DNA from 2 places in the Streptomyces sp. NBC_00370 genome. Region 1 is predicted to be linked to the other one. Evidence: riboswitches for the same ligand, from Rfam matches in the RefSeq annotation. Region 1 holds a riboswitch; the other holds the start of a gene.
What was found. A riboswitch is a leader RNA that binds a small molecule or an ion and turns the genes downstream of it on or off. The one in region 1 is predicted to bind glycine.
Positions count from the first base shown of each region.

Region 2: it holds a riboswitch for glycine, as region 1 does, so the genes downstream of both, gcvP (aminomethyl-transferring glycine dehydrogenase) here and gcvT (glycine cleavage system aminomethyltransferase GcvT) in region 1, are expected to answer to the same signal.

Region 1 covers NZ_CP107968.1:6,008,085-6,012,279, reverse strand. The annotation lists gene OHS57_RS26930 (enhanced serine sensitivity protein SseB C-terminal domain-containing protein) at 1-579, opposite strand, end outside; gene OHS57_RS26925 (enhanced serine sensitivity protein SseB) at 756-1,502, opposite strand; gene OHS57_RS26920 (AAA family ATPase) at 1,554-2,258, opposite strand; glycine riboswitch at 2,418-2,515, shown strand; gene gcvT (glycine cleavage system aminomethyltransferase GcvT) at 2,680-3,804, shown strand; gene gcvH (glycine cleavage system protein GcvH) at 3,893-4,195, shown strand, end outside.
Region 2 covers NZ_CP107968.1:1,583,784-1,587,978, reverse strand. The annotation lists gene OHS57_RS06650 (MerR family transcriptional regulator) at 1-210, shown strand, start outside; gene OHS57_RS06645 (DNA polymerase IV) at 252-1,814, shown strand; gene OHS57_RS06640 (PRC-barrel domain-containing protein) at 1,715-2,119, opposite strand; glycine riboswitch at 2,222-2,320, shown strand; gene gcvP (aminomethyl-transferring glycine dehydrogenase) at 2,498-4,195, shown strand, end outside.

The DNA of each region.
Region 1 (4,195 bases):
CGGGCTCGTGTCGTAGAGATCGAGCCCGATGGTCAGGTACGGGGAGCCGAGCGCCGGCTGCACCCAGGCGCGGCGCAGCGAGCGGACCGCGGGCGTGCGGTGCGCGTTCTGCGTGAGCAGCGCGTAGAACTGCGGCAGTTCGACGGCGGGCTCGGAGAGCCGCAGCGGTCCCGCCGGCATCCGGTCGAGCCCGGTGGCGATCCGGCGCAGATCCAGCCAGGGGATCCCGACACCGCCGCCGGGGGCGTGCGGGTTGAGCCAGATCCCCCAGCGGTCGGGGTAGAGGGCGCGGGCGATGTCACGGCCCGTGACCACTTCGTGCGCCCGGGTCCAGCCGCTGACGGAGAGCTCCTGGGCGGAGGTGACGCAGGGCGCGTAGCCGAGGCCGTCCACTTCCATGTTCCCGTACTGGGCGTCGGGGGAGCCCGCCTGGCCGTGCCAGAGCAGCATCCACACCTGGCCCGTCGTGCCGTCGGCGAGAGCCTGGAGCAGCGCCTCGTACGCGTCGTACCGTCCGGGCGTCACCTGGCGCAGCATCTGCTCCACCTGCCCGGCCGCCGCGGTGCCTGACGCGCTCACTCCTGGTCCCGCCCCTCGTCGATCCGGCCCTGCTCCCCCGCCATCAAACCAGCTTAGGGGGCGGTACTGACACAGACTTGACGGCGGGTGTGTGCTGCGCATAAGCGGCGCGCCGGGGCCCGCAGGATGCGTACATGTACCCGTCGCCCCGTCAGTTCCCCGCGGGTGCGGGGGAATCAGTGCGGATGGATCCGTTGGTAGAAGGGCCGCACCCGCTCCAGCATCCAGTCGGCGACCGGATCGCCCTGCGCCACGTCGAGCAGGATCAGACTGACCTGCCAGCCGACCTGGACCCGGCCGAGCGCCCGGCCGAGCGCGTCCATGGGCACCTCGCGGTCCACGGCCTCCCACGAGGAGAGCTGTACGCCGACGAAGAGCTGCGGCGCGCCTCCCTCGACGCTGGCGAGGGTGCGGCGGGCGGACAGGACGAGCCCGGACGCCTCGAACTCCCCGGCGGCGGCGGCGAGGAAGTCGACGGGCTCCTCCTGCCAGTCCGGCTCGAAGAGCTTGACCCGGCCGCCGCCGGCCGGTCCGTCGAGCGGGGTGCGCCCGGACTTGCACAGCTCGGCGACGGCGGCCGGCGGCAGCGGAGCGCCGACCGTGCCGCCGGGGTTGACGGCGAGCCCGAGCTGCGGGGGCAGCCCGCGGGCGAACTCGACGGCGGGCGCGACGGTGAACGGCATATGGGCGCCGGCGCAGCTGAGGAACTGCTGCTCCGAGCTGAACACCGGCACGTAGGCGGCGCCTTCCAGTTCGACGGTCGGCAGGTCGAGGCCGGGGCTGTCGGGTCCGCCGCCGTTCGGCAGCGGCACCCAGAGCGCGCTGCGTCCGAGCACTTCGACCAGCCGGCCGCCGGCCGCCGGATTGCCGAGCGATGCGGCAAGCACCTCTTCCAGCTCGTTGGCCGGCCACGCTGTGTTCACTGCTTCTCCTCGCCCCTGTCCCGCCCCTGTTTTCGGCGCTGCCGCAGCACCCTAACTCCGTGACTGCCCTGGTGGGACGGGGGCGGTGAACGCGATGCTGCCGAGCGCGCCCGCCGCGGCCCTGTCCAGCAGCACCGCCGTGGCGCAGCCGGGCGGCAGCTTGCCCGCCTCGGCGCCCGTCAGCAGCCCGCGCACCGCGCGGCGGTGCCGGGCGAAGGCGTAGCCGGAGACTCCACGGCCGCGCTCGCGCTGCCCCTCCCGGGCCACCTCGGGCGGTACGTCCAGCAGGACGAGATGCAGGCGCCGGCCGCGCCTGCGGGCCTCGCGGGCCAGCCAGCGCCGTACCCAGGTCTGGGTGCCGCAGTCGTGCACGACGACGCTCTCGCCCGAGCGCAGCGCGCGGCGCAGCCCCGCGTAGTGGGCGATCCTGACCAGCGGGCGGTAGAGCGCGTACGGCAGCGGTCCCGGCAGCCGGCGCGCCCAGCGGTCCCTGGCGTCCTGGGAGTCGATGGCGCCGCTCGCCGCCGTACGCCGGATCAGGGTCGACTTGCCGCTGCCGGGCAGCCCGGACACCACGATCACGTCCCCCGGGGCGAAGACCAGGCCGCCCGGCACCCGGCCGCCCCTGGCGCGTAAATCCCGGACGGGCCCCGCGGGCACCGGGGGCGTCACGGCCCCGGCGGGCGCCGGCACCACCGGGACGCGTGCCCGCGCGGGCACGTACTCGTCCGTCACCTCTGAGCGCTGCACCGTCATCGCCGTCCCCCTGTCATGGTCATCCCTCGGCCCACGACGACTCTTGCTTCTACTTGCCCAAGAAGTGTAAAGAAAAGGTAATGTCCCACAACCCTCTCCCGGGGTGTGCCGGACCGGGATGCGTGCGATGATGTCCGCGCCAACTGCATACCGGCCGTTTGAATCCGCGCGGGAGAGTCCCGGCCACCACATGCGCCGGGCGCCGAAGGAGCAAGTTCCTCCCTTGAATCTCTCAGGCCCCGTACCGCGCGGATGAGGCAGATCTGAAAAGCGGGCCGCAGCTCTGCGGTCCCACCCACGGTGCAAACCACGGCTGTGCGCACGTATGTAGTACGTGCGGTCGTGGTGAACCTCTCAGGTTCCGATGACAGATGGGGAGGAACGTCCTCGCCTGTCATCAGCCATGCCCTGGGAGCCATCGATGAGCCCTTCCCCCCGCCGCACCGCCCTCGACGCCACGCACCGCGCGCTGGGCGCCACCATGACCGACTTCGCCGGCTGGGACATGCCGCTGCGGTACGGCAGCGAGCGCGACGAGCACACCGCGGTCCGTACGAAGGCCGGCCTCTTCGACCTCTCCCACATGGGTGAGATCACCGTCTCGGGCCCGGCGGCGGGTCAGCTCCTCGACTACGCGCTGGTCGGCAACATCGGCGCCGTGGCCGTGGGCCGCGCCCGCTACACGATGATCTGCCAGGAGGACGGCGGCATCCTGGACGACCTGATCGTCTACCGCCTCGCCGACGAGACGTATCTGGTCGTCGCGAACGCGTCCAACGCGCAGACCGTCCTCGACGCGCTGACCGGGCGCGCCGCCGGGTTCGACGCCGAGGTGCGCGACGACCGCGACGCGTACGCGCTGCTCGCGATCCAGGGCCCGGAGTCCTCCGGCATCCTCAAGCAGCTGACCGACGCCGACCTCGACGGGCTGAAGTACTACGCGGGGCTGCCCGGCACCGTGGCCGGGGTGCGGGCGCTGATCGCCCGTACCGGCTACACCGGCGAGGACGGCTTCGAGCTGTTCCTGGCCCCCGCCGACGCCGAGCGGGTGTGGCAGGCGCTGACCGAGGCGGGCGCGGGCGCCGGTCTCGTACCGTGCGGCCTCTCCTGCCGCGACACGCTCCGGCTCGAAGCGGGCATGCCGCTCTACGGCAACGAGCTGACCGCGAGCCTCACCCCGTTCGACGCGGGTCTCGGCAGGGTGGTCAAGTTCGAGAAGACCTCCAACGGCGGAGATTTCGTCGGCCGGATGGCGCTCGCGACCGCCGTCGAGCTGACCGCCGTCGCGCCGCCGCGCAAACTGGTCGGGCTGATCGCCGAGGGCCGCAGGGTGCCGCGCGCCGGCTACCACGTCGTCGTGGGCGGCGCGGTCGTGGGCGAGGTCACGTCCGGCGCGCCCTCCCCGACGCTGGGCAGGCCGATCGCCATGGCGTACGTCGACGCGGCCCACGCCGAGCCCGGCGCCAAGGGCGTCGGGGTCGACATCCGCGGCTCGCACGAGCCGTACGAGGTCGTGGCGCTGCCGTTCTACAAGCGTCAGAAGTGATAGCGAGAGCGTCAGAGCTGATACCGGCGTCTCAGTCCGCAAGACGACTGTTCCCCACCACTCCCCCGCGTACAGGAGAATTCAGACCATGAGCAACCCCCAGCAGCTGCGCTACAGCAAGGAGCACGAGTGGCTGACGACCGTCGAGGACGGCGTGTCGACAGTCGGTATCACCGAGTTCGCGGCCAACGCGCTCGGCGATGTCGTGTACGTCCAGCTCCCTGAGGTCGGTGACACGGTGACCGCGGGCGAGACCTGCGGCGAGCTGGAGTCGACCAAGTCGGTCAGCGATCTCTACGCGCCGGTGACCGGCGAGGTCACCGAGACGAACCAGAGCGTCGTGGACGACCCCTCGCTGGTGAACACCGCTCCCTTCGAGGGCGGCTGGCTG
Region 2 (4,195 bases), 4.4 Mb from region 1:
ACGGTCTACGAATGCTCGTCGCCCGACGAGGTCGTGGGCCTGCTCCAGGGGGGCCAGGGGATCTTCGGCATCGCCGTGGGGGTGGTCTGGCGCGACGTCGAGTCGGCCCTCTCCCAGCTGCACGGGGAGCGGATCGACACCGGCGAGACGCTGGTGGGGAACAACCCCGCCGACGAACTCGCCAGACGGCGCCGCGACCGGGCCGTGTGACGAACGGCCGATTGTCAGTGCTCTGAGGCAGCATCGGTGGTGTGAGAACCGCCCCGACCATCCTCCATCTCGACATGGACGCCTTCTTCGCCGCCGCGGAGCAGGCGGCCAAGCCGAGTCTGCGCGGGAAGGCGGTCGTCGTCGGGGGGCTCGGGCCGCGCGGAGTGGTCTCGACGGCCTCGTACGAGGCGCGCAGGTTCGGGGTGCACTCCGCGATGCCGATGGCGCAGGCGCGCAGGCTCGCGCCGAACGCGGCGTATCTCGTGCCCCGCTTCACCGTCTACCGGACGATCAGCGAGCAGGTCATGGAGCTGCTGGGGCGGCTCTCCCCGCTGGTGGAGCCGCTGAGTCTGGACGAGGCCTTCGTGGACCTGGAGGCCGGCGGCTCCGCCGACGACTCGGCGAGCGCGCGGGTGGCCGGTGAGCAGCTGCGCAGGGACATCAGGGCCGTCACGGGACTCACCGGCTCGGTGGGGCTCGCCGCCTCCAAGATGCTGGCGAAGATCGCCTCGGAGCAGGCCAAGCCCGACGGGCTGGTCCTCATAGAGCCCGGCACCGAGCGCGGGCTGCTCGGGCCGATGTCGGTGCGGATCCTGCCGGGGGTCGGCCCCGCCACCGGTGATCATCTGCGGCGCGCCGGGATGACGACGGTCGCCGAGCTGGCGGAGGCCGGCGAGGACGAGCTGGTCCGGCTGCTGGGCAAGGCGCACGGCAGCTCGCTGTACCGGATGGCGCTGGCCCACGACGAGCGTCCCGTGGTGTCCGACCGGGAGGCCAAGTCCGTGTCGGTCGAGGACACCTTCGACGTGGATCTGCACGACCGGGTCCGGGTGCGTACGGAGGTCGACCGGCTGGCCGACCGGTGCGTGGAGCGGCTGCGCGCCTCCGGGCACTCCGGGCGGACGGTGGTCCTCAAGGTGCGGCGCTACGACTTCTCGACGCTGACCCGTTCGGAGACGCTGCGCGGGCCGACGGACGACGTGGGAGTCGTCCGCGAGGCGGCGGGGCGGCTGCTGGAGTCCGTGGACACGACCGGCGGGGTGCGGCTGCTGGGGGTCGGCGTCACGGGACTCGCCGACTACACACAGGAAGACCTCTTCGCCCAGGCGGCCGCCGAAGGGCCCAAAGCGGCGGCCGCCGAGGCCGCGGAGTCGGCGGAGCCCGCCGAGTCCGCTGCCGGGCCGCCGGAGCCCTCCGCGGAGCCCGGCGGCTCTCCCGGCGGCGGGCCGCCCGCGATGCCCGCAGAGGCCCCGACAGCGGCCGTGGAGGTCCCGGCCCCGGCTGAGCGGCGCTTCGCCGCCGGGCATGACGTGCATCACGCGGTCTTCGGACCCGGCTGGGTGCAGGGCAGCGGCCTTCGCCGGGTCACGGTGCGCTTCGAGGTGCCGGGCTCGCTGCCCGGCCGGGTACGGACGTTCTGGGTGGACGACCCCGACCTGGAGCCCGCCGACCCGCTGCCGCTGGTGCCGCTCGCGCCTGCGGACACGGACCCAGCGGCGCCGGATCAGTCCTCCTGGCCGGCCAGACGGCCGAAGTCCCGCTGGGAGTCCCCGTCCGACAGGGAAGCCGGCCGCTCGGACGGCTCCGGGAGGGCGAGGCCGTAGTGGTGGTAGAGCTGCAGTTCCTGCTCGGGGGAGAGATGCCGGCCGACACCGAAGTCCGGCGCGTCCTTGATCAGGGACCGGTCGAACGGCACGCGCAGCGCCTCGTCCACCAGCGTGCTGGGGCTGAGGGGTACGAAGGCGTCGTGGCTGAACAGCCCCGTACGCACGGCGGCCCACTCCGGGACGCCTGTCGCGTCGTCGAGATAGACCTCGTCCACCGTGCCGATCTTGTGGCCGTCGCGGTCGAACGCCTTGCGGCCGATCAGGCTGCGCGGATCGATATCGCTCTCCACGGTCCCTCCAATTGGTCGCAACTGCTGGTAAAGACTACAAAAGTGCAGATCCGGCAAGGCGGCCACTCGAAAAGTTGGCCTCAAGCGCTCGCTGGTAGGCTGGCAGACGGCTGTCGACCCCGTGCGGGAGAGTCCTCCGATTGAGATCATCGGAGGCGCCGAAGGAGCAAATCCTCCCCGGAATCTCTCAGGCCCCCGTACCGCACGGACGAGGTCACTCTGGAAAGCAGGGCGGATGCCGCGAGGCAGCCGCTCTCACCGACGGTGAAAGCCGGGCCGCCGCAGGGCGGGCCGGTGAAGCTCTCAGGTCGAGATGACAGAGGGGGAGGCCGCCCGGGCACCCGCGTCTTGGTGCCCCTCGCAGGTCGTGTCGACCAGGAGGCCTCCGTAATGACCGCCAACCGCATTCCGCTCGCACAGCTGGAGCGAGGCACCCCCTTCGAACAGCGCCACATCGGTCCCGACGCCGGCGCTCAGGCGAAGATGCTCGCCCAGGTCGGTTACGGCTCGCTGGACGAGCTGACCGCCGCGGCCGTGCCCGACGTGATCAAGAGTGCGGAGGCGCTGCGGCTTCCCGACGCCCGTACCGAGGCCGAGGTCCTGGCCGAGCTGCGCAGCCTCGCCGACCGCAACCAGGTGCTCGCGCCGATGATCGGCCTCGGCTACTACGGCACCTTCACCCCGCCGGTGATCCTGCGGAACGTGATGGAGAACCCGGCCTGGTACACCGCGTACACGCCCTACCAGCCGGAGATCTCCCAGGGCCGGCTGGAGGCGCTGCTCAACTTCCAGACCGTAGTCGCCGACCTCACGGGACTGCCCACCTCGGGCGCCTCCCTGCTCGACGAGTCCACGGCCGCCGCCGAGGCGATGGCGCTGTCCCGCCGGGTCGGCAAGGTCAAGAACGGCGTCTTCCTGGTCGACGCCGACACCCTGCCGCAGACGATCGCCGTGATCCGGACCCGCGCCGAACCGACCGGCGTCGAGGTCGTCGTCGCCGACCTGACCGACGGCATCCCCGCCGAGGCCGCCGAGCGCGGTGTCTTCGGCGTCCTGCTCCAGTACCCCGGCGCCTCCGGTGCCGTACGGGACATCGCGCCCGTCGTCGAGCGGGCCCACGAACTCGGCGCCGTCGTCACCGTCGCCGCCGACCTGCTCGCGCTGACGCTCCTCACCTCGCCCGGCGAGCTCGGCGCCGACATCGCCGTCGGCACCACCCAGCGCTTCGGCGTCCCCATGGGCTTCGGCGGACCGCACGCCGGCTTCATGGCCGTGCGCGAGACGTTCGCCCGCAACCTGCCGGGCAGGCTCGTCGGGGTCTCCGTCGACGCCGACGGCGACCGGGCGTACCGGCTGGCCCTCCAGACCCGCGAGCAGCACATCCGCCGCGAGAAGGCCACCAGCAACATCTGCACCGCCCAGGTGCTGCTCGCCGTGATGGCCGGCATGTACGCCGTCTACCACGGCCCGGAGGGACTGCGCGCCATCGCGCAGCGCACGCACCGGTTCGCCACGCTGCTCGCCGAGGGGCTGCGGGCCGGCGGCACGGAGATCGTCCACGGCACGTACTTCGACACCGTCACCGCGCGGGTCCCCGGCCGGGCGGCCGACGTGGTGGCGGCGGCACGCGAGAACGGCGTCAACATCCGGCTCGTCGACGCCGACCATGTCTCGATCGCCTGCGACGAGACCACCGGCCGGGTGCAGCTGTCCGCCGTGTGGACCGCCTTCGGCGTGGACGCCGACATCGACGCGCTCGACGCGACGGCCGACGACGACCTGCCCGAGGCGCGGCTGCGCTCCGACGACTACCTGACGCACCCCGTCTTCCACCAGCACCGCTCCGAGACGGCGATGCTGCGCTACCTGCGCAGGCTCGCCGACCGCGACTACGCGCTGGACCGCGGCATGATCCCGCTCGGCTCGTGCACCATGAAGCTGAACGCGACCACGGAGATGGAGTCCGTCACCTGGCCCGAGTTCGGCGCGCTGCACCCCTTCGCCCCGGCCGACCAGGCGCAGGGCTATCTGACGCTCATCCGCGAGCTGGAGGAGCGGCTCGCCGAGGTCACCGGCTACGACGCGGTG